2 linked regions of the Pontibacter liquoris genome follow. Each later gene encodes a partner of the first gene's protein in a complex. Links are inferred from orthologs where the notes say so. Each region holds a gene or a part of one and is shown in the gene's direction. Other genes may lie near its edges.

Region 1 (3,285 bases):
ACAAGGCAGGCCTGGCTATTGGCGATGAGATCCTGAAAATAAACGGCGTGACGGTGACCAACAAAAGCACTGAGGAGGTAAGCGCCTTGTTAAAAGGGCAGGCCAACTCGCCGGTGAAACTCGAAGTGCGCAGCTATGGCCAGACCAAATCAAAGACGGTGGAACTGAAGCGGTCTAATATTACCGTGGACAATGTGCCATACTATGGCATGCTCGACAAGGAGATCGGGTATTTCCAGCTTTCGGGCTTTACCATGGATGCCTCCAAGGAAGTGAAAATGGCTGTGCAGAAGCTCAAAGAGCAAGGCGCTACCAAGATCATCTTCGATTTGCGCGACAACCCGGGCGGTTTGCTGCACGAGGCGGTGAACATCTCGAACATATTTATAGACCGGGGCAAAGATATTGTAAGCACCAAAGGCAAAGTAACCGAGTGGAACAAGACCTATACTGCCCTGGACGAGCCGCTGGATAAAACCATTCCGCTGGTTATACTTACCAGCTCCCATAGCGCCTCGGCTGCCGAGATCGTGGCCGGCGTAATGCAGGACTATGACCGCGCCGTGCTGGTAGGCGAGCGCACGTTTGGCAAAGGACTGGTGCAGGCCACGCGCCCGCTCTCTTATAACTCCCAGCTAAAAGTAACCACTGCCAAATATTATATACCCAGCGGCCGCTGCATACAGGCCATCGATTATACCCACCGCAACGCCGATGGCAGCGCCGGAAAAATTGCCGACTCGCTACGGGTAGCGTTTAAAACAGCGGCCGGCCGCGTAGTGTACGATGGGGGAGGGGTGAGCCCGGATGTGGAAGTAAAGGAGCCAAGCTATTCAGAAATTACCCGCACCATTGCGCTGAAAGGCTACCTGTTCGATTACGCCAACAAGTATAAACTGGAGCACCCCAGCATTCCGCCCGCGAGCAAGTTTAAACTACCAGACGACGAGTACCAGAAGTTTATGACCTATCTGGGCAGCAAAGATCTGTCTTATACTACTGATATAGAGCGCGAGCTGGATGATCTTTCTAAAGAAGCCAAAGAAGGCAAGCACTTCGACGACATCAAAGCCGACATTGAAGACATCAAGAAAAAGGTATCGCATAACAAAGCCAACGACCTGATCCGCTTTAAGCCCGAGATCAAGGAAGTGCTGGAAGCAGAGATCGCCTCGCGCTACTACCTGCAGAAAGGCTACATTGAAGCTACCTTTGATGATGATCCCGATATTCTGGCTGCCCGCCAGGTGCTCAACGACCCGCAACGCTACGCCTCTTATTTAAAGGTGCATAAAGCAGAAGGCAAGTAAGTATAAAAGACGAGGGTGGTGCTAACAAGGTACCGCCCTCGTTTGTTATAGCCGGAGCGCCGCAGAGTTGCCTGCTTGCCTTGTGTGCGCTACCTTTGCAGTTCATTTAAATTAAACCATGTATGGCGGTTATTCTGGCTATCGAAACATCTACCACCGTGTGCTCTGTCGCTTTGTTTAAAGAAGGACAGTTGCTGGGCGCCTCAGAGCTGCAGATCGAGAAATCACACTCCTCGCATATTACGGTGATGGTAGCGCAGTTGGTAGAGAACTGCGGACTAACACTGGCCGATGTAAGTGCGGTAGCTGTTTCGGGCGGGCCGGGCTCTTACACCGGTTTGCGCATTGGCAGTTCCACGGCAAAGGGCCTTTGCTTTTCGCTGGATATTCCGCTGCTGGAAGTATCTACCTTATATGGACTGGCAGCCCAGGTTATAGCAGCCACGCCCAATCCGGAGCAGTACCTGTTCTGCCCCATGCTGGATGCCCGCCGGATGGAAGTTTATACTTGTCTGCTCACTCACGAGTTGGAAGAGGTAATGCCCGTTACACCGGTTATACTGGACGAGCACTTACTGCAGGAGAAATTAACCCAACAACCCATCATCTTTTTCGGGAGCGGCGCGGCAAAGTATAAGCCTTTGGTTAGCGAGCAGCCGAATGCTTTATTTATAGAAGCCATACTTCCATCGGCCAAAACCATCGGGCAGCTAGCCCTGGCCAAGTATGACAAACAGCAGTTTGAAGATATTGCGTATTATGAACCCTTCTATCTGAAGGATGTTTATATAACAGGTGCAGGCAAAAGCACAGCTAACGTATAATAATATGGAAGAGCTAATAAACAGAGTAGCGCAAAGCGCGCTCACTATGATAAACCTCGAAGAGCTCCTGCATCCGGGAGAGCGGGTGGTATATGATATCAAAGAGAACTTGTTTCAGGGACTGATTCTGCGCGAAAAGGATTTCAGAGCCTTTGTAAAGGAAAACGACTGGTCGGTATACGAGGGCAAGAACGTCGCTATACTTTGCTCGGTAGATGCCATTGTGCCCACCTGGGCCTACATGTTGCTGGCAACAAAACTGCAGGGGTATGCTAACTACTATGTATTCGGAGACCTGGAGGCGCTGGAGCAGGCGCTCATGCAGGAAGCCATCTCGAAAATTGATCCCGAAGAATACCGCGATGCCAAGGTAGTAGTAAAAGGCTGTGGCAGTATTCCGGTGCCAACCTATGCCTATGTAGAGATCATGCGCAAACTGCTGCCGGTAACCAGTAGTCTGATGTATGGCGAACCTTGCAGCACGGTGCCATTATATAAAAGGCCGAAAGCTGTATAACGCAGCTATAGTATAAAGTATAGTATAAAGAGAAGAGACATGCCTGCCGAAGCGATTTCGGTAGGCATGTCTTTTTTAGGAGTAACTATACCAGATGGAACTTCTGCAAACAGAGAAGCTGTTTGTCTCTTTGCAAACCAGCAATGGGGAGATAAAACCCCAGTTTTGAGCAGTAAGAAAGCACTAGAAAAAAATAGCTGAAAAAAGAAGAAATGCCGGAACTAACAGAACGCGATGTGCTGTTATCCTCTAGCGTAAAGCAATAAGGAGGCAGATGCCAGCCGGGTATCTGAAAATAAGAAGACTGGAATTCAGAGGTTTAGCAAGACAGAGTCTTTTTTCTTGATCTACTGCTTGGAAAGGGGAAAAAGGTTCGTACTTTTGCATCCCGTTCAGCAGGAAAGGGGGTTAGGAAAAGCAGCGGCAACGCACTTAACCAGGTCAGCAAGACAGCAGGCTTTTTTACATTCACGGTGCAGGCTTTCAGCAGGTGACCCGAAAAGAAGGAAAGCAAAAAAAAAGTATTCGATTTTTTTCTTTCCAGCACTTGCAAGTTGAAAAAAGGTTCTTACCTTTGCAGCCCGCTTCAGAGGGAAGGGGATAAAGGGAAGGCTGGTAACACAGCTTCTTCGAT
Region 2 (3,275 bases), on another replicon or contig:
GTTTTACGGTGCCCAGCCTTGCCGCCATCTGGTAAGCCTCTTTCGGCAAAAACTGTTTGATGTCGGTTGCATTGATGGTAGAGGATTTGAGCCGCAGGTTGGCAAAGGTCTCTTTAAAGTTTGGCAGACCATCGGCGTTGATGTTGCCCACAATATGGGTGTGCTGCCCGTATTCCACATCCACGTTCCGGGCCGTAAAATCTTTTACCTTGCCCTTGAACTCACCGGAATTTACAAGCAGATTTTCATCATACCCCTTTAATTGGGGAGCAAAAGTGGCGATGTCTTTGGAGTATACTTTGGAGTCGTGCAGGTTTGCCGTCAGGGTCACACTGTCCATAAACGCAGTAAAGTTACCGAACCGGTTATAGTCGAAACGGACAAAATGCTGCAGATTGCTTTTGTTCAGTTGCAGGTCCAGGGCATCCCATTCCCAAAAAGTGGACGCGTACGTCATTCGGGTATCCAGTTTATGCAGGCGCGTGTTAGAGCGGGTCTCCACGGTGCGCAGGTCGGTTACCGTTACTTTGAGCGTATCTTCCAGCACAAACTCATTAAACCGTCCAGAGATATGGTCGAAGTTCATGTGGAAGTAGTCCATGCCATACGCAGCACGGGGCTTATTGAAATCGTCAAAAGCAAAATGCCCGTCCTGCAGGATCACCTGGCCAATCGTGAATTGGAAAGGCTGCGAGGCCTTGGTGGTATCCTTTACCATCAGTTTACTCAGGGCGCGCAGGAAGGTGTTCAGGTTTAGCGAATCGGTGCCGGCATACTTTACTAGGTTGGCGCGGGGCTGTTGCAGCTCCAGCGTGGCTATACTTAGTTTGTTGGGGTGCAGGATGGTAAAGGCGCTGATATCGGCTTCGGCCCGGCCTACGTAGAAGAGTTCCTTGCTGCGGCGGTCCAGCACTTTTACTTTTTCCAACACCACCTTGCTGAAGAATTCAACGTCCACCCGCCCAATGGTTACCTGGTGCTGCAGCTTTTTGGAAAGGTAGGCTGCCGCCTCCTGCGAGACTTTGGTCTGCACCGCGGGGAGCCGAATTGCCACAAAAACGGTGGCAAACAGCAGTAAAAGCAATAGGAAGAGCCCCAAAACTATTTTTAGTAGCGCTTTTCCTATAACTTTGAAATAATTTACTGACTGTTCTTGTTCCAAAAGATGACCGAACCTATAATTTTAGCGATAGAATCTTCCTGCGACGAGACCTCTGCTGCCGTGATCCGCGGCGGAAAGGTATTGTCGAATATCATAGCCACCCAGGCCGTGCATGAACAGTATGGCGGCGTGGTACCAGAGCTGGCCTCCCGGGCGCATCAGCAAAATATCATACCGGTGGTTTCGGAGGCGTTGCGTAAGGCAAATGTAGCAAAAAAAGAGCTAAATGCCGTGGCTTTTACGCGCGGTCCTGGCCTGCTGGGTGCCCTGCTGGTAGGCTGCTCGTTTGCTAAGTCTTTTGCCCTGGGGCTTGACATTCCGCTTATCGAGGTAAACCACATGCAGGCGCATATTCTGGCCCATTTTATCGAGGAACCCAGGCCTGCTTTCCCGTTCCTTTGCTTGACCGTTAGCGGTGGCCATACCCAGATTGTGCTGGTAAAAGACCACCTCGCCATGGAGGTCATTGGCCAGACGACAGACGATGCTGTAGGAGAGGCCTTTGATAAAACAGCTAAAATGCTCGGACTCCCATACCCGGGCGGACCGATGCTGGATAAGATGGCCGCGCAGGGCAACCCCGATGCCTTCGAATTTCCAGTGGGCAATATGCCCGACTACAATTTCTCTTTCAGCGGTATCAAAACAGCCGTTTTATACTTCCTGCAAAGACAAACGAAAGAAAACCCGGCCTTTGTGCAGGAGAACCTCGCCGATATTTGCGCTAGTGTGCAGCAGACGCTTATCAAAACCCTGCTGAAGAAACTGGTGCAGGCCTCCCTGGATCTGAATGTCCGGGATGTGGCCATTGCAGGAGGAGTGTCGGCCAATTCAGGATTGCGAAAGGCGCTGCAGGCATATGCACCCAAGTATAACTGGCAGGTGTATATCCCGGCTTTTGAGTATTGCACTGACAATGCCGCTATGATTGCAATGGCCGCGCACTACCAGTATTTGAAAGGAGACTTTGCCTCGCAATATGTGAGCCCCGAACCGCGAATGAAAATTTGAGGGAGTTGGAAAGTTAGAGAGTTAGAGAGTTAGAAAGTATAGCTTGTAAGTATAAGGGGTTATTTTAACAAGCTTTTCTCTTCCGGATTTATGATCTGGCTTGCAGCGCAACATGCAAGCAAAGAACAACGATAAACGCACAATGCCAATAAAACCCGGCGACACCCGTACGTATGTTAAGCACGTAACTGCTGCAGACTTTGCCCGGTTCGAAGATGGCCTGGTGCATGCTGTTTGTTCTACCTTTTCACTGGCGCAGGCAGCGGAGTATGCCGGTCGTTTGTTCGTGCTGGATATGAAAGCAAAAGATGAAGAAGGGGTAGGTACCAGATTGTCTGTCAGGCATAAGGCGCCGGCCTTTGAAGGCGAAAGTATAACCATTGTAGCCACTCTGCAGAAGTATAACGGGCATGAGGTGCTCTGCAGCTTTACCGCCACTGTAGGCGACCGTCTGGTGGCTGAAGGGGAAACGGGGCAGAAGATTTTGAAAAAAGAAAAACTAGCCAAAGTGTTGGCTCCAAAGCAAGTATAAATGGCGAAAGCGAAAGACCGAATACAGAAGTTTGTAAACATCGTAAACCGCAAGGCTTCCTTCGAATACCAGTTCCTGGACAAGTATACAGCTGGTGTCCTGTTAAAAGGCACGGAAATAAAGTCCATCCGGGAGGGAAAGGTGAACATGCAGGACGGCTATTGTTTGTTTCAGAATGGCGAGCTGTGGCTGCACAACCTGCATATTGCCACTTACACCGAAGGAACGCACTACAACCACGAGCCCCTGCGCACCCGCAAGCTGCTGCTCAACAAGAATGAACTCCGCAAACTGGAGAATAAATCCGAAGAGCAGGGGGTAACCATCATCCCAACCCGCGTTTTTATAAACGACCGGGGTTTTGCCAAAATAGAGATCGCCCTTGCCCGCGGCAAAAAGCTCTACGACAAACGCCAGGACATCAAGGAAAAGGACGTGAAACGCGAGATGGACCGAAGCGGGTATTAAGTATAATATTGAATGAGTGATGGAGTGAATGAGTTAATAATTTTAAAAATTAATCCCTTGTTTACTTACCTTTTTAGCCAACATCAGATATTCACTCATTCA

Evidence for each region.
Region 2: the proteins of tsaB (region 1) and tsaD are in contact, whole or in part, in a solved structure (PDB 4WQ4), measured with the Escherichia coli proteins. The link is inferred for Pontibacter liquoris from one-to-one orthologs.

The regions. Positions count from the first base shown.
Region 1 is NZ_JALEBG010000002.1:4-3,288, reverse strand. What follows is about bases 321-3,283. They hold tsaB (tRNA (adenosine(37)-N6)-threonylcarbamoyltransferase complex dimerization subunit type 1 TsaB), read left to right. Parts: upstream 321-1,432; coding sequence 1,433-2,134; downstream 2,135-3,283. Other genes in these bases: LWL52_RS13370 (hypothetical protein), read left to right, coding at 2,691-2,852; LWL52_RS13375 (DUF2480 family protein), read left to right, coding at 2,139-2,651; LWL52_RS13385 (S41 family peptidase), read left to right, coding at 321-1,310. In the rest of the region: more of LWL52_RS13385, read left to right, coding at 1-320. UniProt on the Escherichia coli protein: Required for the formation of a threonylcarbamoyl group on adenosine at position 37 (t(6)A37) in tRNAs that read codons beginning with adenine.
Region 2 is NZ_JALEBG010000001.1:1,703,430-1,706,704, forward strand. What follows is about bases 217-3,169. They hold tsaD (tRNA (adenosine(37)-N6)-threonylcarbamoyltransferase complex transferase subunit TsaD), read left to right. Parts: upstream 217-1,165; coding sequence 1,166-2,173; downstream 2,174-3,169. Other genes in these bases: LWL52_RS20645 (translocation/assembly module TamB domain-containing protein), read right to left, coding at 217-1,162; LWL52_RS06995 (thioesterase family protein), read left to right, coding at 2,316-2,705; smpB (SsrA-binding protein SmpB), read left to right, coding at 2,706-3,169. Also shown: more of LWL52_RS20645, read right to left, coding at 1-216; more of smpB, read left to right, coding at 3,170-3,173.